3 regions of the Paenibacillus sp. GCM10027629 genome follow, and region 2 is predicted to be linked to each of the others. Evidence: a T-box and tRNA genes for the amino acid it is inferred to sense, from the RefSeq annotation. Region 2 holds a T-box; the other regions hold tRNA genes.
The links. A T-box is a leader RNA that pairs with one kind of tRNA and senses whether it is charged. The one in region 2 lies ahead of ACFQZR_RS26445 (arginine--tRNA ligase), so its partner is inferred to be a tRNA-Arg.

Region 1 (10,718 bases), on a different contig from region 2:
CAAGCCTACAGGTTGTTCGTTCTCATCCACGATAACGGTCGGCATGACGAATTCGTCGAATACCGATTTCTCATAGGATTCCACGATTGCTTTGAGTGGGTCTTGGTATTTCGGGCCTTCGCCGTATACCATCGCGCGGTAGGATTTCTCCGTACGCTCCCAACGCTTATCGCGGTCCATCGCATAGTAACGGCCTTGAACCGTTGCGATTGTACCTACGCCGAGTTCCTGAATTTTCGCGATCAATTGTTCCATATAGCCTTTTGCGCTATCTGGCGATACATCGCGGCCATCCAAGAAAGCATGGATAAATACGTTGTTGAATTCTTCTTTTTTGCAAAGCTCTAACATAGCGAACAAATGACTGATGTGACTGTGCACACCACCATCGGATAGCAATCCATAGAGATGCAATTTTTTATCGTTATTTTTCGCATGACGAACCGCCTTAATAAGCGTCTCGTTATCGAAAAACTCACCGTCACGAATGGATTTGGAGATGCGAGTCAAATCTTGATACACGATCCGGCCTGCGCCGATGTTCAAGTGACCCACTTCCGAGTTCCCCATTTGACCTTCAGGAAGCCCTACCGCTTCACCACAAGCCGTAAGCGTTGTGTGAGGATAAGTCGACCAGTAACGGTCAAAATTCGGCTTGTTCGCTTGTGCAACGGCGTTACCCACCAAGTTGTCACTAAGCCCGAAACCGTCAAGGATAATCAGTGCTACCGGTTTAGGTGCTGTCATTTACTTCGCCCCCTCAACCAATGCAATGTAGGAAGCTGGCTGCAAGCTTGCGCCACCGACCAAAGCGCCATCGATATCGCTTTGTCCCATGTACTCTTGTACATTTTCCGGTTTCACGCTGCCGCCGTATTGAATGCGAACCGCATTCGCTACTTGCTCTCCATACAAACCTTTCACAAGTTCACGAATGTAGCTAATGACTTCATTCGCATCTGCTGCAGTTGAAGATTTACCCGTTCCAATCGCCCAGATTGGCTCATAAGCAATAACAGCTTTCGCCGCTTGCTCTGCGCTTAATCCTTGGAATGCAGCTTCGGTCTGCACTTTGCAGACATCTTTCGTCTGACCTGCTTCACGCTCTTCAAGCTTCTCACCAACACATACGATCGGAGTAAGACCGTGTTTGAATGCTGCGTGCATTTTTTTGTTCACGATCTCATCTGTCTCTGCGAAGTATGCGCGACGCTCGGAGTGACCCAAGATCACGTATTCCACACCAAGATCCTTCAGCATAATGCCGCTGATTTCACCTGTGAATGCGCCGTTATCTTCGAAGTGCATGTTTTGTGCACCAATTTTGATGGAAGTGCCTTTTACCGCCTCAACAAGTGCTGGCAAGTTCGTGAATGGTGCGCAAATCACGCTCTCCACGCCTGCAACTTCTGCTTTCCCCTTCACATCTTGAACGAAAGCTGTTGATTCACTTACAGTTTTGAACATCTTCCAGTTCCCTGCAATGATTGGAGTTCTACTCATGGTTTTCACGTCCTTCTATTTTCCTCACCTAAGGAGTACTGATCTTATTTATCGTTAAGAGCTTCAACGCCTGGAAGTTTCTTGCCTTCCATGAACTCAAGAGATGCGCCGCCACCAGTAGAGATGTGGTCCATTTTGTCTGCCAAATGGAACTTCTCAGCTGCTGCTGCAGAATCACCGCCACCAATAACTGTGTAGCCTGCTGTATCTGCACAAGCTTGTGCAACCGCACGCGTACCGTGGGAGAATGGCTCGATTTCGAATACGCCCATAGGTCCGTTCCATACGATGAGCTTCGAGTTCTTGATCACGTCTGCATAAAGCTCACGCGTTTTCGGTCCGATATCGATACCTTCCCAGTCTGCTGGAATGCCGTCAACATCAACGATCTTCGTATTGGCATCCGCACTGAAATCGTCCGTTACAACGTAATCCACTGGAATCATGAAGTTTTTGCCAAGTTGTTTGGCTTTCTCGATAAATCCAAGCGCTGTTTCCAATTTCTCGTTATCGCAAAGCGATTTGCCGATTTCGTGACCTTGTGCTTTGAGGAATGTGTAAGCAAGTCCGCCACCGATCAGTACGTTGTCAGCAATTTCGAGCATTTTGTTGATAACATCGATTTTATCTTTTACTTTCGATCCGCCGACAATCGCTGTGAATGGACGCTCAGGGTTCAGCAATGCTTTACCAAGTACGTTCAATTCTTTCTCCATCAGAAGTCCGGAAACGGCTGGTAAGTATGCAGCAATACCTGCTGTCGAAGCATGCGCACGGTGAGCAGCGCCGAATGCGTCATTCACGAACAAATCTGCAAGGGATGCAAATTCTTTCGCGAGTTCCGGATCATTCTTCTCTTCACCTGCGTAGAAACGAACGTTCTCAAGAAGCAATACATCGCCGTCTTTGAGCTCAGCGATTTGTGCTTTAACCGCATCGCCAATCGCTTCGTCTGCTTTAACTACTGGTTTGCCTAGCAATTCGCTAAGACGAACCGCAGCTGGTGTTAAACGCATCGAATCCACGAACTGACCTTTTGGACGGCCCATGTGACTTGCTAGAATAACTTTTGCACCGTTCTCGATCAAATATTTGATCGTAGGCAGGGTTTCACGAATGCGTGTGTCGTCCGTAATTTTACCGTCTTCTAATGGCACGTTAAAATCGACACGGACAAATACGCGTTTACCAGTTACTTCTACATCACGTACACTCTTCTTGTTCATTCGTCGGTTCCTCCAAACACATATTAGTTAAAGAGCGGAAACAATTATGAACTGTTTCCGCTCTACAATCATGCTACAACCGCTATTACTTCGTAGCTAGTTTAGCGAAATATTCCAACGTACGGATCAATTGCGCTGTGTAAGACATTTCATTGTCGTACCAAGCTACTGTTTTAACCAATTGCTTGTCGCCAACTGTCAATACTTTTGTTTGTGTTGCGTCGAACAAGGAACCGAAAGTCATACCTTTGATATCGGAAGATACGATTTCGTCTTCTGTGTAGCCATAAGTTGCTGGGTCAGAAGCAGCTTTCATTGCAGCGTTGATCTCGTCAGCTGTTACTTTTTCATGAAGAACAGTTACAAGCTCAGTCAAAGAACCTGTTGCTACAGGAACACGTTGTGCTGCACCGTCAAGTTTACCTTGAAGTTCAGGGATAACAAGACCGATTGCTTTTGCTGCGCCAGTTGTGTTAGGGATGATGTTCTCAGCTGCTGCACGAGCGCGACGGAAGTCACCTTTCGCATGCGGAGCATCAAGTGTATTTTGGTCACCTGTGTAAGCGTGGATTGTTGTCATCAAGCCTTCAATGATACCGAATTTGTCTTGCAATACTTTTGCCATTGGAGCTAGGCAGTTTGTTGTGCAAGATGCGCCAGAGATAACTGTCTCTGTACCATCAAGAATTTCATGGTTTACGTTGTATACGATTGTTTTCATATCGCCAGTTGCTGGAGCCGAGATAACAACTTTTTTCGCGCCTGCTTTGATGTGTTTCTCAGCAGCTTCTTTTGTTGTGAAGAATCCAGTACATTCAAGAACGATGTCTACGCCAAGCTCGCCCCATGGCAATTCTTCAGGGTTACGGTTCGCAAGAACTTTAACGTCTTTACCGTTTACTTTGAAGAATCCTTCATGTACTTCAACGTTTCCTTGGAATTGACCTTGAGTTGTATCATATTTCAACAAATGAGCTAACATTTTAGCGTCTGTCAAGTCATTGATTGCTACTACTTCGATACCTTCTACTGCTTGAATACGGCGGAAAGCAAGGCGTCCAATACGTCCAAAACCATTAATACCAACTTTAACCATTGATGATTCCTCCTAAAATTAATTTATATATACTCAAGACAAACCTGAGGGCTCGTCAAGACCACAACATTGTTAACTTACTTCTTGTTCTTCAGCATCCATCAATCGAATGATTTCAAGCGCTGCACCTTCGTCAATAATGAGCACATTCTCTCGCCCGAATTTTAAGACGGAATGAATCGCTGCTCCTTTGCTAGCACCGCCAGCAATCGCAATCACAAGTTCCATTTCTTGAATCTCTTCGAGTCGAAGCCCTAAGGACACCATCTTGTGAACCACATTGCCTTGTCGGTCAAAATAGTACCCGTACGCTTCCGCTAGAGCACCCTCCTGCCTTAGAGCATCCACCATCTGTTGATCGACCCGTCTTCGTTTGGCCATCACAAAGGCGTCTCCAATCCCATGAACGACAATGCGAGCTTTCCGAATGAACTCTACAATCTCCAGAATATTCGGTTCTTGCATCAAGGACTGATATGCCTCTTCGCTGAGAAGATCCGGGACATGCAGTAATCGATATTGCGCACCTACACGCTTTGCCATCTTCGATGCGATGGTGTTGGCTTGATAATCAAGACTCTCGCCTAAACCGCCACGAGCTGGCACGAACCAATTGGATTTCATCGGCGTCGTTGAAGTCATCTGTTCTGCCATCTGAGCCAGTGTGGAACCGCCAGTGAGAGCAACGACATCATCTTTACCCATCACTTTACGAAGCACTTTACATGCTGCAAGACCAAGATCTCGCTTCGTAAGCGGCGAACGATCCGAATCACCCGGTACAATCAGCACTTGCTGAAGACCGAAAGACTTGCGAATTCGCTCCTCCATATTTGTTAGACCGAACAGTTCTTTCACAATGGATTCTAAGTCCTCTAGCAGCTTCTCTCCGGCTGAACTTAGGCGCATCCCTGCGCTCTCAATTTCAATGAGTCCTTGTGTCTTTAATAAATCTGTCTCTGCACGCAATACCCGCTCGGTCATCTCTAAGGAAGTCGCCAGCGTCCTGCGCCCGACTAACTCAGACAGCTTGATTTGATGAAGGATTTCATATCTCTTTTTTAGTATTTCCATGAGATCAGGCAGAAGTTGCTTTTCTATCTCTAATATTTTCCGCATTTCTTTCCACTCCTGCAACTTTAGTTGGCCCGAAAACGTCCCACGGAAACCTTTTTAGTCCCACCTCTAGTTTAACCCTTTCGAGAGCAGTTTGCAAGTGTACCGCATGTAGAATTCACATGTTTTCAGAAACTTATACATCGTGGACTAGCCCTTTTTGACTCGGCAGCTCATTTTCGAATGTTCTCGGTAGAAGCTTTCTCCTGATAATCAGATTAGGACTTGCAATTCTATGATTTATAGCATATAATTCTCTTTGCTATCCTTTTTGCGCCCGTGGTCCAATGGATATGACGTAGGCCTCCGGAGCCTGAGATCTAGGTTCGATTCCTAGCGGGCGCGCCATACATACACACACAGAATCAGCTTCGGCTGATTTTTTTGTATCACCAGTTTGACTATCTTTGACTTTTGTTCTAATTTGGAGTATGATTTGGTGGAAAGCTAGTCGATGTGAGTAGAGGAGGATTTTCTGTGAGTTACATTCCTATGGTCGTGGAACAGACGAACCGCGGCGAACGTTCATATGACATTTATTCAAGGCTGTTGAAAGATCGTATTATTTTCTTAGGCTCACCCGTTAATGACGTGGTAGCGAATTCGATCATTGCGCAAATGCTATTCCTTGCAGCAGAAGATCCAGAGAAGGACATCTCGCTGTATATCAATAGCCCGGGCGGATCGATTACGGCAGGTATGGCGATTTACGATACAATGCAATTCATTAAACCGGATGTATCGACGATTTGCGTCGGTATGGCAGCTTCCATGGGTGCCTTCTTGCTTACAGCAGGGGTGAAGGGCAAACGCTTCGCACTGCCGAACAGTGAAGTCATGATCCATCAACCATTAGGTGGAGCAGAAGGTCAAGCCAGCGATATTGAAATTCGCGCGAAACGTATTATCAAGATGCGTGATCATCTGAACAAAATTCTTGCGGATCGCAGTGGCCAGCCGCTAGAGCGTATCGAGAAGGATACCGACCGCGACTACTTCATGAGCGCTTATGAAGCTGCGGAATACGGATTGGTCGACAAGGTTCTTGAGAAGCTGTAAGTTAAACGCAAGACGACAAACCCCCATGCATCCAATGCATGGGGGTTTCATTGTATGAGCTACCACTCAAAAACTTCTAGAAAGGCAGCTTGCCTTCAAAGCTCGGTGATACGGAACGGAATGGAATATAGAATTCAGGGAATCCAGCTGCGTAAGGCGTATATTCATACACCCCGAAATAAACCACAACACCCTCGTCTTTCACATAGAAAGTTGTATCTTCGTTAATGCTCTGGAATTTGGCATCGTACATCAACATCGGTGCAATCTCTTTTTTGATCTTTTCATTGATGACTTGCTTGTATTCCGGAACAAGCTTGAACAGATCATTCAGCGTATAGACGATGCCAGTATCAATATTGATGGTATAAGACCATTGCTCTGGCATGCCATGCGCGCCGCCTGTATATTCATTGCTCGAGAATAAGAGGCTGATCACTTGGTTCGAATTATATTTGATATCATAATTCGACGTGTATTCATATTTAAATCCAAGTTCTTCGTAGGCACCCTTCGAGCTCTCTTTGGCCGTGTCGACATACTTCTTCGCTTCCGAAGCGAACAATGTGTTGATTTTCTCTTGAACCTCCGCATTTTTGAGCCCGCTTACCTGCGGATATTGTACATTGATAATCGCATCTTTGGTATTCTCATCGATTTTCTTCGATGACCAGATGATGTCGTTTTCTTGTACCTTGGTCAAATGAACGGATTTCGTCTTCGGATCCCAAGTCGAGTGGTAGCCGAAATTATCTGTCAGAAGGCTCAGAGCGACATAGTTACTACCATTCAAGAGGATGCGTCCGTAAGCATCCCATAATTCGTGACCATTCACAATCGAATTGACGGCGTATTGATTAACTTGAATAACAACATCTTTTCCCTTTGCTTTTACACGCATGACTTTCTTCTGCGCATCATAAGCCGTATCGAGTTTCAGATCTTTCGCAAGGATGTTAAGCGGAATATATGTACTACCGTCCTGTACAATCCCTTTGCTGAGCAGTGGTGCTCCATCCAGCGTAATCTGAATATTTGGCGTCGCCACGGATTGCCAAGGCGCTGTAGCCGCCGATGCATAGGAAGTTGGAATTAAAAATACGAGGCATAGAGCAACAAGCGTAATCGTTCGCAATACGTTTTTCATGGGTGAACGCCTCCTCTTTGATCGTTAACGTCTTATTCGCGTCCGCTCTTGATTTCAGTCCAGTAGCGGTCGTAGACTTGCAATGTTTTACCTACATCCATCAACCATTCGGTACGTGCAAACTCATCATTACTTAGGTTAATCATCTTATTCGCTTGATACTCAGGGCTATGGAACGGTTTTGCTTTTTCATTGGGATCACTGTATCCGATGGACTCATAGTTCTTCGCACTAACTTCTGGATCCAGCATGAAGTTAATGAATTTCTCTGCTAAATCTTTGTTCTTCGCACCTTTAGGAATCGCATAGTTATCGGAGAAGATTGTACTGCCTTCTTTCGGAATCACATAAGCAATATCCGGGTTCTGAGCAGCAATATATGCAGCATCGCCGGACCATACGGTTCCGATCCAACCTTCTTCTGCAATCAGCTTCTGTTTAATATTATCGGTATCAAACGCCAATACACTCGGAAGCAGTTGTTTAATATCATCTACAGACTTTTTAATCTCATTCTCGTTGGTCGAGCTATTCGAGAATCCGTTCTTCTTCAGGCCCATGCCAATTACTTCACGCATATCATCAAGCAACAGGACTTTATCTTTAAATTCTGGTTTCCATAGGTCGGACCAGCTTGTAATCTCGCCTTTCACATACTTCTTGTTGTATGCGATTCCCGTGACACCGGATGTGTAGACGATGGAGTATTTATTATCTTTGTCGTAAGGAAGGTTCTTGAAATGGCTCGATATATTGTTCCAATTCGGAATATTATCTTTATTGAGCGGCTCGAGCAGATCCTGCTGGATCATCGTCGCAACCATATAATCCGATGGCTGAATCACATCATACTTCGATCCGCCGGCCTTCAATTTGGCGAGCAAATCTTCATTATTCGCAAACACTGCATAATTGACCGTTACGTCATATTTCTTCTCGAAATCTTTAATGACATCCGGATCGAAATTATCAGCCCAGCTATATAAGTTGAGTGTCTCCTTCTGAGAACATCCTGCTGTCACGACGAGTGTCGCGATCATTGCGCCAGCGAGGACTGTGCTCGCGAACCATTTCATTTTTTTCAATCGTATTACCCCTTTCTGCTTTAAAGAATCATAATATTAAAAAGGAAGCGTCGAAGCTTTCTTGCCCCGATTCCCTTTATTCTGCAACCATTGCGCAATTAAAATCAATCCAACACTAACAATAATCATAATTGTACATAATGCGTTAATCTCTGGGGAAATTCCGCGTTTGACAAGCCCATAGATATAGATTGGCAATGTCGTCGAGTCCGGCCCCGCCACGAAGAAGCTAATCATGAAGTCATCGATCGACAACGTAAACGCCATAATCGCACCAGCCAATACCCCTGGCCAGATCGCAGGTAGCGTAATGTAACGAAACGTCTGCCATGGTGAGGCACCCAAATCCTGCGCGGCCTCTTCTAATTGTTTGCCCATTCCTGAAATTCTCGATGCAACGATCACATACACATACGATATGCTGAACGTGACGTGAGCGATAATAATCGTCCATTTGCCCAGCGGGAAATGGAATTGACTGAAGAGCAAGAGCAGCGATAAACCCATAATAATATCCGGTACAACGATGGGGAGATAGAGCATGCCGAGCACCGTCTTACTCTTACGAACTGCATTACGAAGGGCTAGAGCCGCTACCGTACCGAGTACCGTCGCAATCACCGTCGATGTAAAAGCGATCGTCAAGCTGTTCATTAATGCATCCATCACGTTACGGTTCTGAAATAACGAGCCATACCATTTGAACGTGAAGCCTTCCCACGTACTGTTAATCCGCGAATTATTGAACGAGAAGATAAGGATCATGAGCACAGGCAAGTAGATAAACGCCATCACCAGGTAAGCGTGAATCGATAGCAATGGATTGGTCTTCTGCTTCATGCTCGTCCCTCCTTCGATCGTTCATGGCGTGAGCGGAGTGCCATATTGAATAAGTAGATCAACACCAGCGATGTGATCGCGAATATAACCGATAACGCCGCGCCGAACGGCCAATCCCTCGCCCCGAGGAACTGGGTCTGAATAATATTACTCAGCAGCGTCGATTTGGAACCGCCGAGAATATCCGTCACCACATACATTCCTGCCGTGGATACGAATACGAGCACCGATCCGGTCATCATGCCGGATTTGGTCTGAGGTAGCGTAATATGCCAGAATGCGCGCCAACGCGAAGCACCCAGATCACTTGCCGCTTCGAGCAGTTTGCGATCCATCTGTTCAAGCGATACATAAATCGGCAGCACCATGTACGGAATGAAGGTATAGACCATTCCCAGCAGCACAGCGCCTTTTGTATACAACATCTTCAAGGGTTCATCAATGATTCCGATATCCATTAAGAACGAATTGACAACACCCTGAGAACGCAGCAATAGGACCCAAGCATAGGTCCGGATTAGGAAATTTATCCAAAATGGCACCGTAATGAACAGCAGCCATATTTTTTGCCTTGTCGGTCCTGCATTTGCAATGTAATACGCAAGCGGATAGCTGATCAAGACGCAGATCAATGTGGTAAGAACAGATAACGCGATGGTATCCCAGTAGATCCCCAAATAGAGGGAGTCGAAAAACCGTGCATAATTATCCAAGCTGAATTGAATGACCAAATTCCCAAATTCATCGCGCCCGAGAAAAGAAATGACGACCACAATCGCCATCGGCAAAATCAGAAACAAACTTAGCCAGAGGACTACCGGGGAGATCAACCATTTCGTTTTTTTCATAACCCGATATTCACCTCATCCGCATCAAGCCAATCCACGCCGATATGCTGGCCAATTTGCCATTCATCCTCGTCTGTGAAATCGAGACAGATCGATACGGTCGTCTGTTCATCATTCAGATGAACCATCAATTTGTGTACGTTACCTAAGTATACAATATCTTGAATAATACCTTTGCGCTTCGCCTTCTGTTCCCTGTCCCGAACTGCCTTGAGCTTCTCAGGACGAATCGCGAACATCCGCTCCGCTTCATGGAACACATTGTTCTCACCAATAAAGGTCGCTGCGAACAACGTCTGCGGTCGATTGTAAATTTCCTTCGGCGTGCCAATCTGCTCAATTTTCCCGTTATTCATAATGACGATGCGGTCACTCATCATCATCGCTTCTTCTTGATCATGCGTGACATAGACGAATGTGATGCCGAGGCTGCGCTGCAATTGCTTCAGCTCGGCTTGCAGGTTCTTACGCAGCTGTAGATCCAATGCGCCAAGCGGCTCGTCCAACAGAAGAACGCGAGGTTTGTTCGCAATCGCACGCGCAATCGCAACCCGCTGTTGTTGACCACCAGATAATTGATGCGGATAACGCTTCGCAAGAGGCGTCAGCTGAGTCAATCGGATTGCTTCAGCAATTCGTTCCTTCTGTTCGGCAGCATCAATCTTCTTCATTTTGAGACCAAATTGAATGTTCTGCTCCACCGTCATATGCGGGAACAGAGCATAGTGCTGAAATACGAGATTCAAATCCCGCTTGTTAGCCGGCAGTTCTGTAACATCCTTACCATCGAGAAAAATT
Region 2 (10,718 bases):
TCCAATAATGATCGACGCAATCCACTCGTGCCGCTGCCAGCAGAAGTTGCGGCATGGCAGCATCCCGATCTGATGCTCGTCACGCATCTTCACCAAGATCATTTCGATACAGCGGCGGTTACGCACCTACCGAAGTCAACGTCGGTTTTGTGCCAACCCGGTAATGAGGATCAAATTCAATCACATGGATTCACGGACGTCGCACCGATCGATACAACACTAGCCTGGAAGGAGATCACCATACATCGTACCGATGGTCAACACGGCACGGGGGAAATTGGCCAATGGATGGGCCAAGTATCCGGCTTTGTCCTGCAAGCGGCGAACGAACCAACGTTATATATCGCTGGCGACACGATCTGGTGCGATGACGTCGTTCAAGCCCTGGATGCGTATCACCCTGACGTAACGATAGTGAACGCCGGAGGCGCGAAGTTCGTTACTGGCGATCCGATCACAATGAACGAAGCGGATGTCATCGCTGTGTGCGAGCACGCACCTTATACGCAGGTTGTCGCCGTCCATATGGATGCGATCAATCATTGTCATGTCACACGCGCGAAGCTTCGGGAAGCACTCGCCGCATCAGAGAAGACCTATAACGTACTTATCCTGGAAGACGGCGAATGGATCTAAGCTCCACACCGCAGATCGCCTGATTACATGCGCTCTGGCGTTGGTAGCCCGAGCGTTTGCAGCGCATCGCCAAGCGTCTCGTGGAACTTGGACGTCAACCAGACACGGAATGCCTTCGAAGTTTCATCGCCTTTCAGAATTGGACATGCGCCGTAGAAGTTATTAAATAACGTCGCGAGCTCATGGGCATACGTACAGATAAGGCTCGGGGACAACTCCTCGGCTGCTTTGTGCAGCGTATCGGGCCACAGTGCGATCTGCCTTAAGAGTGCATATTCTGCGCGATGTAACAGAGGGAACACGGCAGGGTTCTGCGGCATAATCCCATGCTCTTCTGCGGCGCGGTTCAATAGGGTGCTGGCTCTGGCATAGGCGTACAGCAGATATACGCCGGTATTGCCTGAGATTTCGGTCGCTTGCTGCAGATCGAAGACGACTTCGGTCTGCAGATTGAACCGCAGCAGATAGTATCGTATTGAAGCGGCTGCGATCAGCCGACTGGATAGTCCATCCGAGTTGGAGCGGTTATCCGCGATGACTTGTTCCATCAAATCGAGCAGCTGTGAAATTTTAATTCCAATCCCTTGGCGGCCGGACATTGCGTAAGCAGCTTTGCCATCTGACGTATCGATGCCGAGCTCTGCCGCCGATCGCGGACTGAGCGAGACTACGCCATAGCTGATATGGCGTAGTTGATTCGCTTGAGCTGTAAAGCCGAGCACTTCTAGCGCCTGCTTCACCATCATCTGCGGATACGCTTGGCGTGCATCGATGACGTTAATGACGGTGTCGGCCTGACCGAAGGCACCAGCCTCGGCATGGGTTCCAGACCCTCCAGCTGCAGTCGTGGTGAACAACCCGTCTGCGAATCGCTTGTAACCGAAATCTTTGCCTAGCAAGCCGAACTTCCAGAGATGATAGGCGATGTCTTTGGCCGTATACGTCAGAATGCCATTGGAACGCACCAATACTTTATCCTGCTGATGCTCGCTGTCTACCTCTGGATCATCCCCGTGCTCTTCAATGGCTCCTGTCTCCCCTTGCTTCAACACCCAACAGCCAGCCAGCTTGCCTGTTGTCTCCTGCTTGAATTGCGGTGTCTGCTGCAGCAGTGCAAAGGCCGCATTCCAGAACCCTTCCCGCACAATATTGCTCTCCCACACGAGTAGATGATAACCTATACCGAATTGCTCCATTTCCTCCAATTGCTCGCGAACGATGCGCTCTGCGACCAGCATCCCCATCCAAGCGATATTATTATTGCCTTCTTCCAGCGCGTGAAGGATAGTGGAACGCTCTTGTTCTAAGGCAGGGCGAACCTTGTATTCCCGATGCAGTGAGGAATACACATCCCAGCAGAAATCCCCGAACCTCGCATGTGCTTGTTGAAGCGGCGTATGAAGCATCCCGACAACGGTGTCTGCGAGTTGATTGCCAAGATCATCGATGTAATTGTGCACCTCAACCTCAACGCCTGTGCGTCTTAGTAGACGGACGATGCTGTCGCCAATGCAGGCATTGCGAAGATGGCCGATATGGGCAGATTTGTTCGGATTAATGGACGTATGCTCGACAATCGCCTTCTTCTGTTCTCCAGTGGCTTCAAGCTGCCAATCCCGACGGGCCCATACGCCCCAATCGATGAACAGATTCATGAATCCAGGCGGTGCGACCTCGATCTTAACGACGAGTTGTTCCATCATCCCGTCTTGCGTGAGCTGTGCCGCAATCTCAGAAGCCAAGATCATTGGTGATTTGCGCATAACCTTGGCCAGCAGCATCGCGATATTCGTGGAATAATCTCCGTGCTCCATATGGGATGGCTGCTCAATCCGCACGGCGACTTGCGACTTCTGATCCGAAGCAAATGATAGCTCATAAAGAAGTGTAATGGCTTTCTCAATCTGCGTGATGATAAACGATTGTAATCTCATACGAATTCCTCCCTAAAAATGAAAAAAACAGCCCTGTCTCTATGAAGAGACGAAGGCTGTTGCTTCGCGGTACCACTCTTGTTGCTAGACATGATGTGTCTAACCCCTCTAGCCGATAACGGACGGCGCCGAATCTCCCTACCACAGCGGCTGCAGCGCGCTGGTTCAGCAGATTTTCTCCCGGGTCCGCTTCATTCATGCTGTCGTACCGGCTCACACTATCCCGGTTCGCTTGGACGCTTCACATGAATTACTCTCCCGATCAACGAAATTGAAGATATATTGTCAAACACTATACAAAATCTGTGAAATAAATGCAAGGGGCTGATGATCGGGAACGAGTCTATGTTAGTTTTCGGAATCCCCACTTTGTGGGGTTGTTTTAGGGGTACGCTACAGAACCGCTTGATTATAGATACAGTTTTCTATACATTTAGAAGATGAAAATATCGATAACCGTAAGGGATAGGAAAGGAGCGGAGGGGTGTGGCATTGGATTATCGATTGTGCGTGAGATTTACGCCGTTGCATGAATTTATTAGCAGTCTGCATACTTATTTATGCCGTAAATCCTATAAAAAAATCGATCTCTCGATGGAATGGGTAGAGACAACGCAGGAGCGGTTATCGCCTGAACTTCGAAGTATGCTCGATAATACCGAGGTGAATGGCGCTTGGAGATTTATCTATTTGCTGGCCCTTGTCTGTCCGGACTCGGCATCTCCCGAAGAGCTCGTGACGTGGATTGAAGGTCATTCCGTGGGTGAGTTGTACGAACTGCTGGCGCAGTATGGCAATGAATTTCCAGCGCAGATGGAAGCGTTCCGCACGCATGCTGTTCAATTGTTGACGGCTTGGAATGAAGAGTATTTCCGTCAACTGGACCCGGAGATCCTTCGGTTGCTTCATGCGGAAGTAGTTCGGAGAACGGAGATGTTGACCCAGCTGTCGCCAGAGGATTTCGTCGATGATACGACGAACGGGATGCTGTTCACCCCTATACCGGGGCTTGAAGAATTGATCCTTGTTCCGCAGTACCATTTTCAACCACTTAATGTCATTTGGCACTTTGGTAAAGTAACACTTTGCCACTATGCAGCAAGAGTGTATATGGACCAACCTGGGGAGCTCTCTCCTCATCATTATCGAGTTCTTCGGACCATTGGCGAGAAGAGCCGAATGAAGATTTTGCGTTATTTGCATCATGGTCCGCAGCCTTTTACCGAAATTGTTCGTCATTTGAAAATTTCCAAAGGGATTACCCACGATCATATTGGGAAACTGCGCAGTGCGGGATTCATTCATGCCCATGTCGAAGGGGAAGTTACGACGCATTATAGTCTTCGGCTCAAGGCAGTAAGGCAAATTGACGAGATTCTATACCGCTATATCACAACGATGTCGCAATAATATAGTCAGCGAAATGAACGACTTGGATCTTTTTTGAAAATATTGTTTTTCTATTTCTCGCCTAGACGCTTCCCGTCCTTGAAAGGACGCTGGAGGCGTTTTTTTGTCTAGATGACTTTTTATGAACTTGAATTATATTCTCTTTACACAAAACTTTTTTTAAGTTCTCTCTTTACAGAACACATTTTGATTCTTATAATAAAACCAATCAAACTAATTCATACCTTTCGGGTCGGAATTTAATGTTTAATTCAATTTTATTGGAAACGGGGAGATGTATTATGAGAAAAGGTTTATTTTCTGTACTAACGATTATCATTAGCGGGGCACTCTTGTTATCTGCTTGTTCATCACCAGCTTCGACGCCTGCAGCGGAGAGCGGCAAGACCGAAGCGGGGGCGACAACTTCCGAACAGACAACAACACCGGCGGCTGGCAGCATTACGAGCTTGGTGAAAGCGACAGATCTAGCGAAACTTCCGGAGAATGCGAAGAAACGTACGGATACGATCATCGTCGGTTTAACAGATCCAAGCGGTGCATTTACACCTTATTTCCTACAGAGTGGCTATGATGGCAACGTGACTTCGGTGCTCTTCTCTTCACTGGTTAAAGTCGATGAGAAAGGCCTTCCGATCCCTGGTCTTGCAGAGAAATGGGATATCTCGGAAGATCAATTAACCTATACATACCACCTTCGCAAGGATTTGAAATTTAGCGACGGATCCCCGCTGACGGCGGAGGATGTGGCATTCACATGGACGATTCTGCACGATAAAGCTTACGATGGCCAATACGACATTTTATCGACGAACGTGAAAGGCGGCAAAGCTTACAAGGAAGGGAAAGCAACATCCATCGAAGGAATCAAAGTCATCGACCCGCTGACGATTTCGGTAACTGTGGAGAAGGTGAATGCAACGGCGCTTCAAGTACTAGGTTCGGATGTTTTGTCCAAAGCTTACTACGGCAAAGATTACAAGTTCGGCCAATTGGATTACATCAAAAATCTGCATTCCACACCGCTCGGCAATGGGCCTTATAAGCTCGATAAATTCATTCCAGGTCAGGAAGTGCGCTTCGTAGCGAACGAGAATTACTATGCAGGCAAGCCGGAGACGGAACATTTCATCTATAAAACAACAGAAGGCGACGCATTCCAATTCATCGAGACGGGCGAGCAGGACTATGGCAGCTTCTCGGCGACAACGGACAATATTGACCGTCTGCAGAAGCTCGGTTTCTTGAACTTAGAGCCGTATACGGCAAGCAACTATGGCTATCTGCAATTCAATATGGAACATGAAGCATTGAAGGATAAACGCGTTCGCCAAGCATTAACCTATGGACTCGATCGCCAAACCATCTATGTGGATTCGAACCAAGGGGCAGCGACAATCGCGAACATTCCAACGCAGCAGAGCTCATGGTCTTATACCGAAGAAGGAATCAACCCGTACAAATATGATCCGGAGAAAGCGAAGCAATTGCTGGATGAAGCAGGTTGGAAGGAAGGCACGGACGGCATCCGTGAGAAAGATGGCAAGAAGCTAAGCGTTCACTTCATCGGCTCCAAGAAGAAAGGAACGGACATCTTCATCGCGGTAGCCAAAGAAAACTATGCTGCGATCGGCGTTCAGCTGGAAGCTGAACAATTCGCAGACTTCAATGCACAGATTGCGAAGTTCGAGAGTGGTGACTACGATCTCGTCTCCTTCTCCACATCGATTTTGGGTGACCCTTCGGATGGCGTGTTGTCCTTCGTCGATGGCGAAGTGAAAGGGTACGACAATCCGAAAGTGAAGGAGCTCTATGCGAAAGGTCTTGCAACGACAGATATCGAAGAGCGCAAAGCGATTTATAAAGAGCTGTATCAAGTGATTAACGAAGATGCTCCATACATCTTCACGAGCTACAGCAAGTTGATCCTGGCGTACAACGGCCGTATTGAGAATATCAAAATCAATCCATCGCAAGGCATCTCAGCGAGCTTGCCGGAGTGGACTTTGAAATAATACCACCTCTCCGTCCCTTGTCGTGCAGACAAGGGATGGACTATTAAGGAGCCAAATATATGAGCACGTATCTCACAAAACGTCTGATCTATATGGTCTTGATATTACTCGGCGCTTCGATGCTGATTTTCTTCTTATATGCCTTAACGCCAGGGGACTTCATATCCAGCAATATGAAGCTGACGGCGGAACGCAAAGCCGAGCTTCGGGAGATTTATGGCTTGAACAAACCGCTATTTGAACGGTACCTCCTCTGGATGAAAAATGCGCTGCATGGCGATTTCGGTTATTCGCTGGCGCAGCAAAAGCCGGTGCTGACGTTGTTCAATGAATATATCTGGAATTCGTTCCTGCTGGCGATCACTTCGACTTTCTTGACTTGGTTGCTCGCCGTCATTATTGGGGTAATCTCGGCCTATCGACAATACTCTTGGTTCGATACGCTCGTCATGATCGGGATCTTCGCGGCGATGTCGATTCCTTCGTTCTTTATCGGACTATTCCTGATCAAGACGCTGGCCGTCGATCTGAAGTGGCTGCCTCCGGGTGGCATGATGACAACTGGCAGCAATGCTACGGGGTTAGCTTATATCAAGGAGGTCATCAATCACATGGCGCTGCCGGTGATCGTGATGACGTTGCTTGGCGTAGGATCGTTAACCCGGTATTTCCGCAGTAATATGATCGACGTCATCAAACAGGACTACATCCGCACGGCCCGTGCCAAAGGGATGACGGAGAAGAAGGTGTTATTCCGTCACGCGCTGCGCAATGCGCTGCTGCCTGCGATTACGCTCGTCGGCTTCGAACTGCCGGGGCTTTTCGGGGGTTCACTTATCATCGAGAAAATATTCAATTGGCCGGGGATCGGCCAGCTGTACATGCAATCTTTTGGTGCCAGGGATTATCCGCTGCTTATGGGCTTTACGATGTTCATCGCCGTTCTCACGGTCATCGGTACGCTCATATCTGACATTCTATATAACATCGCGGATCCGCGTGTGAAACTGTGAGGAGGGGGCCTATGTCGATGGTTCAAGGTGAAGTTGTCAAAAGTCGTAGCAGCAAACTCCCCGCAGTGAGAACGTCATTATGGACGCAGTCCGTGCGGAAGCTGCTCCGGAATAAATTAGCGGTATCGGGTTTTATATTTATTGTATTTATGTTCGCGGCATGCTTTATTGGGCCGTTCTTCTCACCATACACCGACGGTAAGGTGAACGTGACGGCGATGAACAATGCGCCGAATCTCAAACATTGGCTAGGGACGGATATGCTGGGTCGCGATGTGTTGACACGCCTGCTCCAAGCTGGCCGGATATCACTCACCGTCGGCTTAGCATCGATGTTGCTATCGGTCTTTATCGGCAGCTTGCTCGGTGCGATCGCGGGGTACTACCGAGGAATCGTGGATCAAATCATCATGCGGATTGCGGATCTGCTGCTCTCGATTCCGAGTCTGCCGATTTTGTTCATCCTTGGGGCTCTCTTGTCCGAATGGAAAATTCCGACCGATTACCGGATGTATATCGTTATGATGATGCTGAGCTTCGTCGGCTGGCCGGGTCTTGCGAGACTCGTCCGCGGACAGATGCTGAGTCTTCGTGAACGTGAGTTCATGCAGGCGGCTGTTGTCCTAGGTCTTCGGGATCGACGGAAACTGTTCCATCATCTGCTGCCGAACTTGTTCCCGCTCTTAATCGTTGTTGCAACGCTGAACATCGGGGGTGCGATTCTATCGGAGTCGGTGCTCAGTTATTTTGGCCTTGGCGTTATGCCACCTACGGCAACATGGGGGAATATGATTGATGCGGCGAATAGCATCATTGACTTCGAGAAGCATCCTTGGCTCTGGATCCCGCCAGGATTTGCGATTTTCTCGACGGTAATCGCCATTAATATATTCGGTGACGGGCTTCGGGACGTGCTGGATCCCAAACAGAAGAAGTAGGTGAATGAGGATGAAAAACACATTAGAAATCGACCATTTAAGTACGTATTTCTATACGGAGGAAGGTACAGTAAAGGCGATTGACGATATTAGTCTGCGTGTGCGTGAAGGAGAGACCGTCTGCATCGTCGGCGAATCTGGCTGCGGGAAGAGTATGACAGCCATGTCGATTATGGGATTAATCGAAGGACCAACAGGCAAAGTCGTGAACGGTCGGATCGGGTTCGAAGGCGAAGATTTGCTGAAGATGAGCAAGAATGAGATTCGCACGATTCGCGGACACGACATTGCGATGATCTTCCAAGAGCCGATGTCTTCGCTCAACCCGGTGCTTCCGATCGGTCAGCAGATTACGGAACCGCTGATGGAGCATTTGAAAATGGGCAAGAAGGAGGCGCGCAAGCATGCGATTGAACTCATTGAGCAGGTGGGGATCTCGCGAGCGGAGCAAATTTTCAATTCGTATCCGCATGAACTAAGCGGCGGCATGCTGCAGCGGATCATGATCGCCATTGCGATCTCCTGCAATCCGAAGCTCCTCATCGCCGATGAACCGACGACGGCACTCGATGTGACGATCCAAGCGCAAATTCTGGATATGCTCCGGGAGATTAAGGCGCATTCGAATATGTCGATCCTCTTGATTACGCATGATCTTGGTGTCGTGGCGGAGATGGCGGATTATGTGATCGTCATGTATTCCGGCAAAATCGTCGAGGAAGGTGAGGTCGTCGAGCTCTTCAACAACCCGAGACATCCGTATACGCAAGGTTTATTGAAATCGAAGCCGATTATTAATCAGCGGCAGGATCAGCTGTATTCCATTCCAGGACAAGTTCCGAATCCATTGTCTTTGACGGAATCGTGTTATTTCCATGATCGCTGCAGCCAGTGCATGGCGATCTGTGAATCGAAAGAGCCGCAGTTAAGAGACATTGCAGACCGCCAGAAGGTGGCATGTTGGTTATACGAGGAGGTGGCCGTTCGTGTCTGAACCTATCGTTGAAGTAAAGAATTTGAAGAAGTATTTTCCGATTACTGGCGGGTTGTTCAATCGTACGATCGGCCATGTGAAGGCTGTCGATGATATTAGCTTGTCGATCCGAGCAGGCGAGACGTTCGGCCTCGTCGGGGAGTCGGGCAGCGGGAAGAGCACGGTGGGACGCACCATTCTACGCCTAACCGATAAGACATCCGGTGAAGTTCTGTTCAAGGGGATCGATCTTCACACGCTTCCTCCGAAGGAACTGCGGAAGCTTCGCCCGCAAATGCAATTGATCTTCCAAGATCCTTATAGCTCGCTTAATCCGCGTGTCCGCGTAGGGGATGCGATTGGAGAGGCATTACTCGATCATGGTATATTGCAGAAAGTCGAAGTCCGGGACCGTGTGGAAGAAGTGCTGGCAGCCTGTGGCTTGTCATCCTATCATTATGATCGGTTCCCGCATGAGTTCTCCGGCGGACAACGGCAGCGTATTGGTATCGCACGAGCGCTTGTCCTCAATCCTGCTTTGATTATTGCAGACGAACCGGTCTCGGCGCTTGATGTATCCATCCAAGCTCAGATTATTAACTTGTTCCGCGGCCTTCAAGAGTCGCAAGGTCTTACGTATCTATTCATTTCGCATGATCTAAGCGTCGTCGAACATTTATGCACGCGAATTGGCGTGATGTATTTGGGCTCGATGATGGAGACGGCTCCGCGCGACGAGTTGTTCCGTAATCCGCTGCATCCGTATACGAAGGCGCTGCTCTCTGCGGTGCCGATTCCGATTCCGAAGCTGAAGCGGGATCGTATCGTACTCAAAGGGGACATTCCTAGCCCGGCGAATCCGCCGTCAGGCTGTAAGTTCCATACACGCTGTCCTTTTGCAACGGATATTTGTAAAGCAGAAGTTCCGCAATTCCGTCATGTCGGCAGCGACCATTATGTCGCGTGCCATTTGGTGAATTAATGAAGAATCGTTCTAAGGGAGGAATCGCTTGCGTCGAGCTTTTCCCGAATTAGAAGGAATTGATCTACAGAAGTTATGGCAATAAATGAAATTGTCGAATTCGCTTAAATTTGGAAATCACAAACATAAATGCAACAAAATCAAAATAAACACCTACCCTACACCTTCCATTTCCTGTATATTTATACGTAGGGAGTGGGTAAAAAGATGGACTTTCTTGTAGAACGCCAAGCATTCGATTCCTCAACGGATGAAAGCTTGGTATGGGTATGTTTTAAGCCGATCATCGCGACCTACAAAGAGTTGATACGGAAGAATGAAGAGATGGGCGGAGACGGCGTATTAGCCAAAGTTCAATTCTATAAACAGCTGACCCCGGGTCAACAAGCGTTATTTATGTATTGTTCCTATCATCACCATGCCATACTGTCCCAAGCCGAGTTCTACTGGTGGAGTGCGTATTTTTTTGCGCAGCCGATGTTCTGGTCGAGTCTGAAGAAGGCGTTTCAGTATTTTGGGGAACTTACAATGCTGCGACTGCTCGAGGAAGTGGAGAAGGTATTTACTTCAAGATACGATACCCGGGACATTGATCAAATCCATCATGCACATCAGGATCTAGATGAGGATGAGCGAATGTTTGCTGCGATCTCACCGCTGGATCAAATGTTCCGTCAGTTCGCACCTGCCACATTACAGCGGATTGGCGCTTATATTCGGTGTTATCCGGCAGAATTTGTCCAAATCATAGACGAGGAAACAACGAGTAGTGAGATGGAATCATTACGAATGTTCTAAAGCTTCCCCCGTATAATGA
Region 3 (10,718 bases), on a different contig from region 2:
GGTTTGTGGCCGCGCAGGGTCTTGTCCTGAAGCCCGAAATTGAACTCGGAAGTGTTGATCTACTGGTAGAGTTTGCGCGGAGTGGGTTTGGGGTGTCCTGCGTTACGCGAGAATTTGTTGAAGCGGAATTGTCTGATCAATCACTATATGAGATTAAGCTTCAGACGCCGATCCCCCCAAGACGGGTGGGTATCATCAAGCTGCGGAGCACGCCGCTGCCTGCGGCTGCAAGACAGATTTATGAAATGCTGTTGTGAGTGGATGTGAGGGGAGCATAGATTCACACACATGAAAAGAGTCCCGGGATCCCGAGACTCTTTTTTTATGAAACAGACTCCTCCGGCGACGACTTCATCGCTTTTTTGCTCGTTACTTTCTTTTTCGTGCTTTTGACCTCTGCCACGACTTCGGCTGGTTTGGCTGCATCAATGCTAGCCTGAAGGGCCGCCATCAAGTCAAGCACATTCGATTGAGCTGCTGCTGGCGCCACCGTGATTTCTTCACCCGTAATTTTCTTCTCAATCAGGTTGACCAACTGATGACGGTACTCGTCCTTGTACTTCTCCGGGCTAAATGAACTGGATAGATGTTGAATCAACAGTTGTGCCATCGCTAGTTCTTTTTCATTGATCTCAGGTTGGGACGGCAGATTGGGAACCTGTCCAATCGGTCTAATCTCATCGGGGTAATAGATGGTCTCCATCACGATACAGTCATCGATGATTCGTAGGGCGGCGAGGTTCGTTCGCGAACGGATCACGACGTTGCAGATGGCGATTTTGCCGGAACGCTTAAGAGCCTCTACAAGCAGGCTATATGCGTTAGCTCCCGTCTCAGCCGGTCCAAGATAATAAGATTTCTGGAAAAATAACGGATCCACCTCATGCAGATCGACAAAATCTAAAACTTTGATCGCTTTATTCGCTTCCGGCAGCAGTTTGTCCAACTCGTCTTTATCGAAAGTAACGTATTTGTTCGGTTCATATTCGTAGCCGCGGAAGATGCTCTCTGATGCGATTTCTGTATTGCATGTCCGACACGTCTTCACATGATTGATGGGTGAGCCGCAGTCTTTATGCAACGTCTTCATCGAGATATCCTTCTCTTCAGTTGCTGAGAACATTTTCACAGGCACGTTGACTAGGCCAAAGCTGATCGCGCCTTTCCAGACCGTATGCATTCGTTTCCCCTCCAACACTTCTTTTTATCATTTATATCCGCATGGGGAGGGGTTGATACCAAGTATTTAGAAAATTCACGTGTAGGAATGCCGTTTGCTTATCCGGAACAGACGAAAGTTTTCCATGTGACCTTATGTCTTAACCTCCGCCCCCAAGATGTAGGTGAGCTGTTCGTTCATATATTCGGGGCTGTGTGCAAAACCGTCTTCACACCACTGGATGAGCAGACCCATTATCGCATTCGCTTGATAAGAGAGAAGCAACGAGAGGTCTTTATGACCTAGCGGGTAAGACGATGCGCTTTGCTGCATTAAGCTTTTTATTTTCTCCAGCAGCGAGTAGTAGTAGGTCAGCGATGATTTCCGATTGAACACGATCTCATAGAACGGCTGGTACTTCTTCACGTGATGAAAGATCCGAATCGTCGAAGGGTCCAAACGGTTTGGGGTGATCTGGTTATCGTGCCGATAGGGTTCGTAATACGAATCCTCCAAATCTTGAAGCAAATGTTGAAGATGCTCGTCAAAAATTTCTTCGACGTCTTTATAATGCAAGTAAAACGTGCCTCGATTGACCCCGGCCTCCCGGCAAAGGGCGGATACAGAGATAGATTCGAGCGTTTTTGTTTTTAATAGCGCGAGCAGCGCCCGTTGAAATGCTTGTGTTGTTTTAATGACCCTTAAATCACTTTCATTCATTCCCGGTATTCATCTCCTATTTAAATCACGGCTATGATCCGCTTAATGAACAACTCTATTATTATCTGTTCAATAATTTTCAATGAAGTGATTATATAATGTTGCCTACGAAATGTACATGACCGAGAGTGCGCTCATGATAGCATGTGAAAAAGGCTGTAAGCAGCCAAGCTGTCTACAGCCTTACATTCAAATTCGATATGATGTTAGAATTCCGCTAACACTCTTGTCGATTGCTCGTATTAGAAGCCCGCTGTCCAACCGGCATCCGCCGTAATCACCGCGCCGTTCACGAAGCTTGATTCATCCGATGCCAGGAACAAAGCCACTTGCGCGATTTCTTCCGCTTGTCCGACACGTGGAATGACGCCTTGCGTCACCTGTGTTCGCGAAGCGCCAAACTCGTTGACATTTTTCATCGTGGAAGCGATGTTCGTCATGGTTGCTCCAGGCGCAATCGCATTGCAGCGAATGCCTTGCTGTGCATACATGAAGCCCGTATTCTTGGTGAGGCCGACCACCGCATGCTTGGAAGCGGTATAAGCTGCCCCGGCATGCGCGCCGCTGAAGCCGCCCGTCGACGCCGTGTTAATAATGACGCCTTTTCCTTTCGCCAGGAAGATCGGAAGCGCTGTGCGAATGGCCCGCATGACCGCTTTCGTATTCACTTCAAAGATGAAATCCCATCTCTCATCCTCCACGTCTCCGACAGGAGCCATGTTATCCATAATGCCGGCATTATTCACCAGAATATCGAGCGTTCCGAATTCATTGACGGCCTGATCGATCATCGCTTTAATATCGTTCGCATCAGCGACGTTCGTTTTGATGGCGATGGCTTTACCCCCGCTTGATATAATGCTGCTCGCAACAGCTTCCGCACCTTCAATGTTCAAATCGGAAACGACAACACTTGCGCCTTCTTTTGCGTATAATTCCGCAATCGCTTTCCCCATACCTGATGCTGCTCCTGTTATGACCGCTACTTTACCTTCTAAACGCATGACGAGTCCCTCCGAAAATTTTATTGAACAGTTGTTCATTAAAAATTATAGAGATGTCTTCGGGTTCGTGTCAAATTTCAAGCTCCTAAAGAAAAGGGGGTTTATTACTATTCTCTCTGTGCAACATGACTGAAAGATAAGGAAAAGAAAATTTCTGAAACTTAACGGGATCAGACGATGAATGTCTTGATTCCAATTTAGGTGGAATAACCAGTGACAATCGTCCAAACAAAGTGAGATCCGCCTTCATAACATAACGTGTACTTAATAATAAGGAGGTGTTGACATGGGTGATTTCCGTGGAGGTTTATTTACAAGCACAGGTACAATCCTTGTTTTGTTCATCTTGTTAGTAATTGTTTCTTGTGCATGTATTGGTGGTTTTGGTATCTAATAATGCCGATAAAGTACAGTTAGTGCCTAATGATGATAACGTGGATATAGAAATGAAAAGAGCCTCGGAGTGATCCGGGGCTCCCTAACCCAATAACTAACTACTAGTGTTCATTCTTCTTTCGATTACATAGGTTAAATTTGCAGTGACAGATTAACTTAACGGGAAAACTCCGAAGACGAGGGCATTATCGTCATACTCGCGTTGCGATCCGTTCTGAAAATAACCGTAATTTCTGCACCGAGGATCAGACGATGGTTATCTTGATTCCAATATAGTGGAATAACCGGTAACAACCATCCAAACAAAGTGAGCTCAGCCTTCATAACATAACATGTACTCAAAAACAGGGAGGTGTTATCATGGGAGAGTTTCGTGAACGCTTTACAAGCACAGGTACTATCCTTGTATTGTTCATCTTGTTAGTAATTGTCTCTTGTGCATGTATTGGTTTTGTATAACAGAATAATTAGTGCCTGATGATGAAAACGTGGATATAGAAATGAAAAGAGCCTCGGAGTGATCCGGGGCTTCCTAAGCCAATAACTAACTACTAGTGTTCTTTCTTCTTTCGATTACATAGGTTAAATTTGCAGTGACAGATTAACTTAACGGGGAATGATAGCTGAATATTTCATGGAATAGACCCGGTTATGCCGGGTTATTTAGTGCAGAAATTCATGTGTAAAAAATGTGTAAAGTGATATGAGCTTCTATCGTATTCAAACGTATTCTAATGACCTTATGTATAATAAAGCAAAAAGCCGTAAACCCTTAATTATCAAAGGTTTACGGCTTATTATCTATACAATCAATCTATGTAATTTAAGAATAAATGGCGTCCCAGAAGAGATTCGAACTCCCGACCGACGGCTTAGAAGGCCGTTGCTCTATCCAGCTGAGCTACTGGGACAACAGAACCTATTGTAACAAAAGATTTGATGAAGTGCAATAGAAAATTTTAATTTTATTCGGTATAATTAGTTTTGATCAGAATAAGCACGCGTTGCATAGGAGAAAGTTGGTGCATCTTATTACGAAATCGCATGAGCAAGACACCTATCCGAACAATATTATATTATTCCCAAAGATGCTGGATGTGTATCAGATTCAGCTGACGCGTTTTCTGGAGACAGAACAGTATGGAGAAGCCGTTCGTTTGCTTCAATTTCTACTGGGTTGTCAGGGCGTTGAACAGCATAAGACCGAATGGCAGGCTCTATTGGACTGGCTGCTCGGGGCTTTTCCAGATGCCGGGGCGATTGAAGGAGTTCCGCTGGATGAAGTGGACGAGAGCGAAGGAGACATGGCTGAGCAGTATTTTCGTAATAAGGTGGACCAAGACCCTGATTATGTGAATAAGCTTCTCGATAGCATCGTGAACGGTCCCTTGACGCCGCAGAAGCTGTTAGGGCTAGAGCAGCTCACTTATTTGGACCACCCCGAGATCGATGACGTCCTGCGTTCGTGGTTGGTTATGGAGCGGCTTCCTGCACTGCTGCAGTTCCATATTCTTCAGACGCTGCGCAAACGCGGGGCCAGAGGGACCATTCAATTCACCCGCGGCCAAGAGACGGTAGAACTCGAGATTCAAGATACGCCTGTTGGATATGATGATTTTCCATCCGCGGTACGCAGTGTCCCAGAACGGGTCCGAGAGCAGACAGAGGTACAAGATCCTGGGCTCTCATTACTTGCGTTAGATCTATGGCAGCAATGTGTAATGGCAATGTACGGTACACCTGCTTACCGAAGTATTCTGGCCGATGAGGATGCGACGATTGATATTTGGGCGGCGGCGCTGCATATTTGGATGAGAGAGATGCTGTCAGGCGGCCATGACATCGATGCAGAACGTATCGAAATTAGGGAGTATTACGGAATTACGGACGCGCTAAGGTTCCGAATGGAGCAAGCGCATAAGCACCTCAAAAACTTAATCGAAAGCCCGCTATTACGCATGGAATAACGAACTATAGAGAGGAAACGCATTTTAGGCGGTTTCTGTCAAGTCGCATTCTTGCTTAAAGTCGAGATGTTGTATATAATATAATGGTTGTTTCGAACGTGGACGAGTCATGGGTCTTGCGCATTGAATCAACGAAAACGCTGATCATGTGCATCGAGCCATGTGAATTTTTTGGAGGGGAAGGCATAAAATGAAAGCAAGCTGGGAAAAAATAGAGAAGAACCTTGGGGTTCTACAAGTTGAAGTTGACGCAGAGCGCGTTACAGGTGCCTTGGACAAGGCATTCAAAAAAGTTGTACAGAAAGTAGCTGTGCCTGGATTCCGTAAAGGTAAAGTTCCACGCCCTATTTTCGAGAAAAGATTTGGTATTGAAAGTTTGTACCAAGATGCAATCGATATCTTGCTTCCGGAAGTGTACACTGAAGCGGTTGCGGAGACGAACATCGAGCCTGTTGATCGTCCTGAGATCGATGTTGAACAATTCGGTAAAGGCGAGAACTTCGTATTCAAAGCGAAAGTATTGGTTAAGCCTGAAGTGAAATTGGGCGAATACAAAGGTATCTCCGTTCCAGTTGAAAGTGTAACTGTTACAGACGAAGAAGTAGCTGCTGAGCTTGAGCGTCTTCAACAACGTCACGCTGAATTGGTTGTTATCGACGAAGATACAGCTAAAGAAGGCGATACAGTTATTATCGACTTCGAAGGTTTCGTTGATGGTAATCCATTTGAAGGCGGTAAAGGCGAGCGTTACTCCTTGGAACTTGGTTCCAAATCGTTCATTCCAGGCTTCGAGGAGCAATTGATCGGCCTTGGAACAGGCGACTTCAAAGATGTTGATGTAACATTCCCTGAAGTGTACCACGCTGAAGAACTTGCTGGTAAACCAGCGGTATTCAAAGTGAAGCTTCATGAAATCAAACGCAAGCAACTTCCAGTTCTTGATGATGAGTTCGCTAAAGACGTAAGCGAGTTCGATACACTTGACGAGTTCAAAGCAGATTTGACAAAACAAATCTCTGATCGCAAAGTGAAAGAAAACGAAGCGAAACGTGAAGGCGAAATCGTTGAGAAAGCAGCAGAAGCAGCTGAAGTTGAAATTCCTGAGCCAATGATCGACACTGAAGTTGATGCAATGGTTCGCGACTTCGACAACCGTCTTCGTGCACAAGGTATGAACCTTGACATGTTCATGACATTCTCCGGTCAAACGATCGAAGACATGAGAGGTCAAATGAAAGTGGATGCGGAGAAACGCGTTCGCAACAACCTTGTTCTTGAGCAAATCGCAAAAGAAGAGAACATCGTAGCGACGGAAGAAGATGTAACGGAAGAACTTTCGAAAATGGCTGAAGCGTACAAACGCTCCACAGACGAAATCCGCAGCATCTTGAGCGCGAACGGTTCCCTTGCAAATCTTCAAGAGGAAGTTGCAATCCGTAAAACGGTTCAATTCCTTGTTGATAACAGCAAGAACTAATCACAACTGAAGCAGGTCAATAAGGCACGTATATCACATGCGTGCCTTTATTTGTACCAATTCAGCCTTCGTAAGACATGAATACATACATAATGAACGTTGAGGTCATCTACTTCGAGTCGCTCATGCAGCCTATGATAGCTTTGCCTTCGCAAGGCTTATAAGTCGTTCGCTAGCGAAATGGATTTGAAGGCGGTGTAATCACGTTCAACCCATTGTTTTTTCACATATTGCTGTGCCCCAAGGTTCGTGCAAGACACAATTTCCAGTACCATGATACATAGAATGTAATAGCGTCGTTGCAGAGGAAATGACATGGCACCTGGAACGTGATAAAATAACAGTAATTCACTAATTGAAGAGGAAAAGAGGTTGGTCAAATGAATCTGATACCTATGGTTGTAGAGCAAACAAATCGAGGCGAAAGATCTTACGATATCTACTCGAGATTGTTAAAGGATCGCATTATATTTTTGGGGAGTGCGATTGATGATGATGTAGCCAATACAGTCATTGCCCAACTCCTCTTTTTGGCAGCCGAAGATCCGGAGAAAGATATCTCACTATATATCAATTCCCCGGGTGGGTCGGTAACAGCTGGATTGGGTATCTTGGATACGATGAATTTCATCAAACCGGATGTATCAACGATCTGTGTCGGTCTAGCTGCAAGTATGGGCTCTCTACTCTTGACAGCTGGAGCGAAAGGCAAACGATTCGTCTTGCCGAATAGTGAAGTGATGATTCACCAGCCATTAGGCGGTGTGAGAGGTCAAGCGACCGATATTAAGATTCATGCGGATTGGATCATTAAGACGAAGCAGAAATTGAATCAAATTTATGTGGATACGACGGGTCAACCCCTTGAGAAGATCGAACGTGATACAGACCGCGACAATTTTATGGGTGCAGAAGAAGCCGTAGCTTATGGTCTGGTTGACCAAGTTCTCACTCGGCCCATTTTGAACTAAGGGGGGGATTCCATGTTTAAGTTTAACGAAGAAAAAGGTCAGCTGAAATGTTCGTTCTGCGGCAAATCGCAAGAACAAGTGCGTAAGCTCGTAGCTGGTCCTGGTGTATATATATGTGATGAGTGTATCGAGCTCTGCACAGAGATTGTGGAGGAAGAACTTGGTCACGATGAGGATATCGATCTCAAAGATATTCCGAAGCCAATGGAAATCCGCAATATTCTAGATCAATATGTCATTGGTCAAGAGCAAGCGAAGAAGTCATTATCCGTGGCGATGTATAACCATTACAAACGAATTAACACCCAAAGCAAGATCGAAGATGTTGAGCTTCAGAAGAGTAACATTCTATTAGTTGGACCCACAGGTTCAGGTAAAACGTTGCTTGCGCAGACAATGGCCAAAATCCTCAACGTTCCGTTCGCAATCGCGGATGCAACTTCCTTGACGGAAGCGGGATATGTGGGTGAAGACGTTGAGAACATCTTGCTGAAGCTAATCCAAGCTGCTGATTACGATGTAGAAAAAGCGGAACGCGGCATTATCTATATCGATGAAATCGATAAAGTTGCTCGCAAATCGGAGAATCCTTCGATCACGCGTGATGTTTCTGGCGAAGGCGTGCAGCAAGCACTTCTCAAAATTCTTGAAGGTACGGTTGCATCGGTTCCTCCGCAAGGCGGACGGAAGCATCCACATCAAGAGTTCATTCAAATCGATACGACGAACATCTTGTTCATCTGCGGCGGGGCATTTGATGGCCTAGAGCAGTTGATTAAGCGCCGGATTGGTAAGAAAGTCATCGGATTTAACTCCGTTGGAGATAGCACGAAAGAATTGAAACCAGGCGAGTATCTATCGATGGTACTGCCGGAAGACTTGCTCAAATTCGGATTAATTCCTGAGTTTGTAGGACGTCTGCCTGTCATCTCGACACTTGAGCCACTGGATGAGAGCACGCTTGTTCGCATTTTATCCGAGCCGAAGAATGCGCTTGTGAAGCAATACCAGAAGCTACTTGAGATGGATAACGTCAAATTGGAGTTTGAGCATGCGGCATTAGAAGCCATCGCGAAAGAAGCGATTAAGCGGAATACCGGTGCACGCGGTTTGCGTTCCATTATTGAAGGTGTTATGCTAGATGTAATGTACGAAGTTCCATCGCGCGACGATATTACGAACTGCGTCATTACAGAGAAAGTCATTCAGGAGAAAGTTGTGCCTGAGTTGACTGCGAAGAAACCGAGCAAGAAAAAAGAAGAGAGCGCCTAAGCTGGCGTGAAGTGAATATATAACGCGACTCAAATTCTCCACTTGTTCATTCGGAAATCCGTGCTAGGTAGCGCTGGTGGATGACGGGTGGAGTTTTGACGTTCTTGGGAGAGAATAAATATGTTCTTGAGAAAGCAGACACGACCGATCAAAGTCGGCAACCTAACGATTGGCGGCAGTGATGAAGTCATCATTCAGAGCATGTGTACAACGAAGACGGCAAATGTGGAAGCAACCGTGGCGGAGATTCTTCGTCTCGAAGAAGCAGGCTGCCAAGTCGTCCGTGTAACGGTGAACAATATGGAAGCGGCAGAGGCGATCAAGGAGATCAAGAAGCAGATTCATATTCCACTCGTGGCGGATATCCATTTTGATTATCGCCTTGCATTAGCGGCCATCGAGAATGGGATTGATAAGGTACGGATTAATCCGGGGAATATCGGTCGTCGTGAGAAGGTTGAAGCGGTCGTTAAGGCATGTAAAGAGAAGGGGATTCCGATTCGGATCGGCGTGAATGCGGGCTCGCTTGAGAACCACTTGCTTGAGAAGTATGGCTATCCAACGGCCGAAGCGATGGTCGAGAGTGCCAAGTTCCATATCGGAATCTTGGAAGAACTTGATTTTCACGATATTATCGTCTCTCTTAAAGCATCGGATGTTCCGATGGCGATTGAGGCTTATCGGATGGCTTCGGAGAGCTTTGACTATCCGCTTCATCTCGGGATTACAGAAGCAGGAACCTTGTTCACAGGCGCTGTAAAGAGTGCTGCAGGGATCGGTGCGCTTTTATCGATGGGCATCGGTTCGACGGTACGTATCTCCTTGAGTGCGGATCCGGTGGAGGAAGTGAAGGTTGCACGAGAAATTCTCAAATCATTCGGTTTGATTTCTAACGCAGCGACTTTAATTTCTTGTCCGACTTGCGGGCGTCTCGATATTGATCTCTTCTCGATTGCTAACGAAGTCGAAGAGTACATCGCGAAGATTAAGGTTCCGATCAAAGTCTCTGTGTTGGGCTGTGCCGTGAATGGCCCGGGTGAAGCGAGAGAAGCTGACATCGGAATTGCAGGCGCGCGCGGTGAAGGGATGTTATTCCGTTATGGAGAAATGATCCGTAAGGTGCCAGAAGCGGAACTATTGAATGAATTGAAGAAAGAAATAGATATAATCGTTGACGTGTATAATCGTACGGGAGAAATTCCAGGACGTAAACAGCACGCTTAATAAACACATAGCATGTCTTTCATTCGCATGTCCTCATGCAGAAGGAGGGCATGCTTTTTTTGTTGGTATAGGTGGGATTATTTTGTATAGTTTGTGGCAGATCTGCGAAAGGTAAAATTTATATAAGGTGAATAACGATAAAAAAGTGTTCATTTTCTGAAAGTTACGTTAAAATGTATCTTATGTCAAGAAACATGACATCAAGATTCGGCAGAAGAAGGGATGAAAGCTTTCGTGGAGTGGATTCATGAGCAAATAATAGTATTGAATGATTTCGTGTGGACTTACATTCTAATCGCGATCCTTATCGCATTAGGAGTATACTTCTCGATTCGTTCTCGGTTTGTGCAAGTGACGGCGGTTCGTGAGACGTTGAGATTATTAGTGGAGAAGGAACAGGGCGATGCAGAAGGCAAAAAGGGCGTTTCATCCTTCCAAGCTTTTTGTATTAGTACAGCGTCAAGGGTCGGAACAGGGAACCTTGCGGGCGTAGCGATTGCCATATCACTAGGTGGACCTGGCGCCGTG

Region 1: it encodes a tRNA-Arg, which carries the amino acid that the T-box ahead of ACFQZR_RS26445 (arginine--tRNA ligase) is inferred to sense. The anticodon was not compared.
Region 3: it encodes a tRNA-Arg, which carries the amino acid that the T-box ahead of ACFQZR_RS26445 (arginine--tRNA ligase) is inferred to sense. The anticodon was not compared.

Annotation. Positions count from the first base shown of each region.
Region 1 covers NZ_JBHTGZ010000014.1:68,928-79,645, forward strand. The annotation lists gene gpmI (2,3-bisphosphoglycerate-independent phosphoglycerate mutase) at 1-747, opposite strand, end outside; gene tpiA (triose-phosphate isomerase) at 748-1,503, opposite strand; gene ACFQZR_RS25175 (phosphoglycerate kinase) at 1,548-2,729, opposite strand; gene gap (type I glyceraldehyde-3-phosphate dehydrogenase) at 2,815-3,825, opposite strand; gene ACFQZR_RS25185 (sugar-binding transcriptional regulator) at 3,898-4,944, opposite strand; tRNA gene ACFQZR_RS25190 (tRNA-Arg) at 5,215-5,289, shown strand; gene clpP (ATP-dependent Clp endopeptidase proteolytic subunit ClpP) at 5,419-6,000, shown strand; gene ACFQZR_RS25200 (PdaC/SigV domain-containing protein) at 6,077-7,147, opposite strand; gene ACFQZR_RS25205 (ABC transporter substrate-binding protein) at 7,180-8,232, opposite strand; gene ACFQZR_RS25210 (ABC transporter permease) at 8,269-9,072, opposite strand; gene ACFQZR_RS25215 (ABC transporter permease) at 9,069-9,920, opposite strand; gene ACFQZR_RS25220 (ABC transporter ATP-binding protein) at 9,917-10,718, opposite strand, start outside.
Region 2 covers NZ_JBHTGZ010000017.1:191,119-201,836, forward strand. The annotation lists gene ACFQZR_RS26440 (MBL fold metallo-hydrolase) at 1-636, shown strand, start outside; gene ACFQZR_RS26445 (arginine--tRNA ligase) at 660-2,570, opposite strand; T-box leader at 2,613-2,845, opposite strand; gene ACFQZR_RS26450 (ArsR/SmtB family transcription factor) at 3,081-3,980, shown strand; gene ACFQZR_RS26455 (ABC transporter substrate-binding protein) at 4,262-5,995, shown strand; gene ACFQZR_RS26460 (ABC transporter permease) at 6,055-7,008, shown strand; gene opp4C (oligopeptide ABC transporter permease) at 7,026-7,946, shown strand; gene ACFQZR_RS26470 (ABC transporter ATP-binding protein) at 7,957-8,940, shown strand; gene ACFQZR_RS26475 (ABC transporter ATP-binding protein) at 8,933-9,901, shown strand; gene ACFQZR_RS26480 (hypothetical protein) at 10,109-10,699, shown strand.
Region 3 covers NZ_JBHTGZ010000009.1:330,718-341,435, forward strand. The annotation lists gene ACFQZR_RS10780 (LysR family transcriptional regulator) at 1-257, shown strand, start outside; gene ku (non-homologous end joining protein Ku) at 323-1,180, opposite strand; gene ACFQZR_RS10790 (TetR/AcrR family transcriptional regulator) at 1,313-1,879, opposite strand; gene ACFQZR_RS10795 (SDR family oxidoreductase) at 2,122-2,883, opposite strand; gene ACFQZR_RS10800 (YjcZ family sporulation protein) at 3,170-3,277, shown strand; gene ACFQZR_RS10805 (YjcZ family sporulation protein) at 3,640-3,738, shown strand; tRNA gene ACFQZR_RS10810 (tRNA-Arg) at 4,114-4,190, opposite strand; gene ACFQZR_RS10815 (hypothetical protein) at 4,302-5,246, shown strand; gene tig (trigger factor) at 5,437-6,723, shown strand; gene clpP (ATP-dependent Clp endopeptidase proteolytic subunit ClpP) at 7,104-7,694, shown strand; gene clpX (ATP-dependent protease ATP-binding subunit ClpX) at 7,707-8,966, shown strand; gene ispG (flavodoxin-dependent (E)-4-hydroxy-3-methylbut-2-enyl-diphosphate synthase) at 9,087-10,190, shown strand; gene ACFQZR_RS10840 (alanine/glycine:cation symporter family protein) at 10,413-10,718, shown strand, end outside.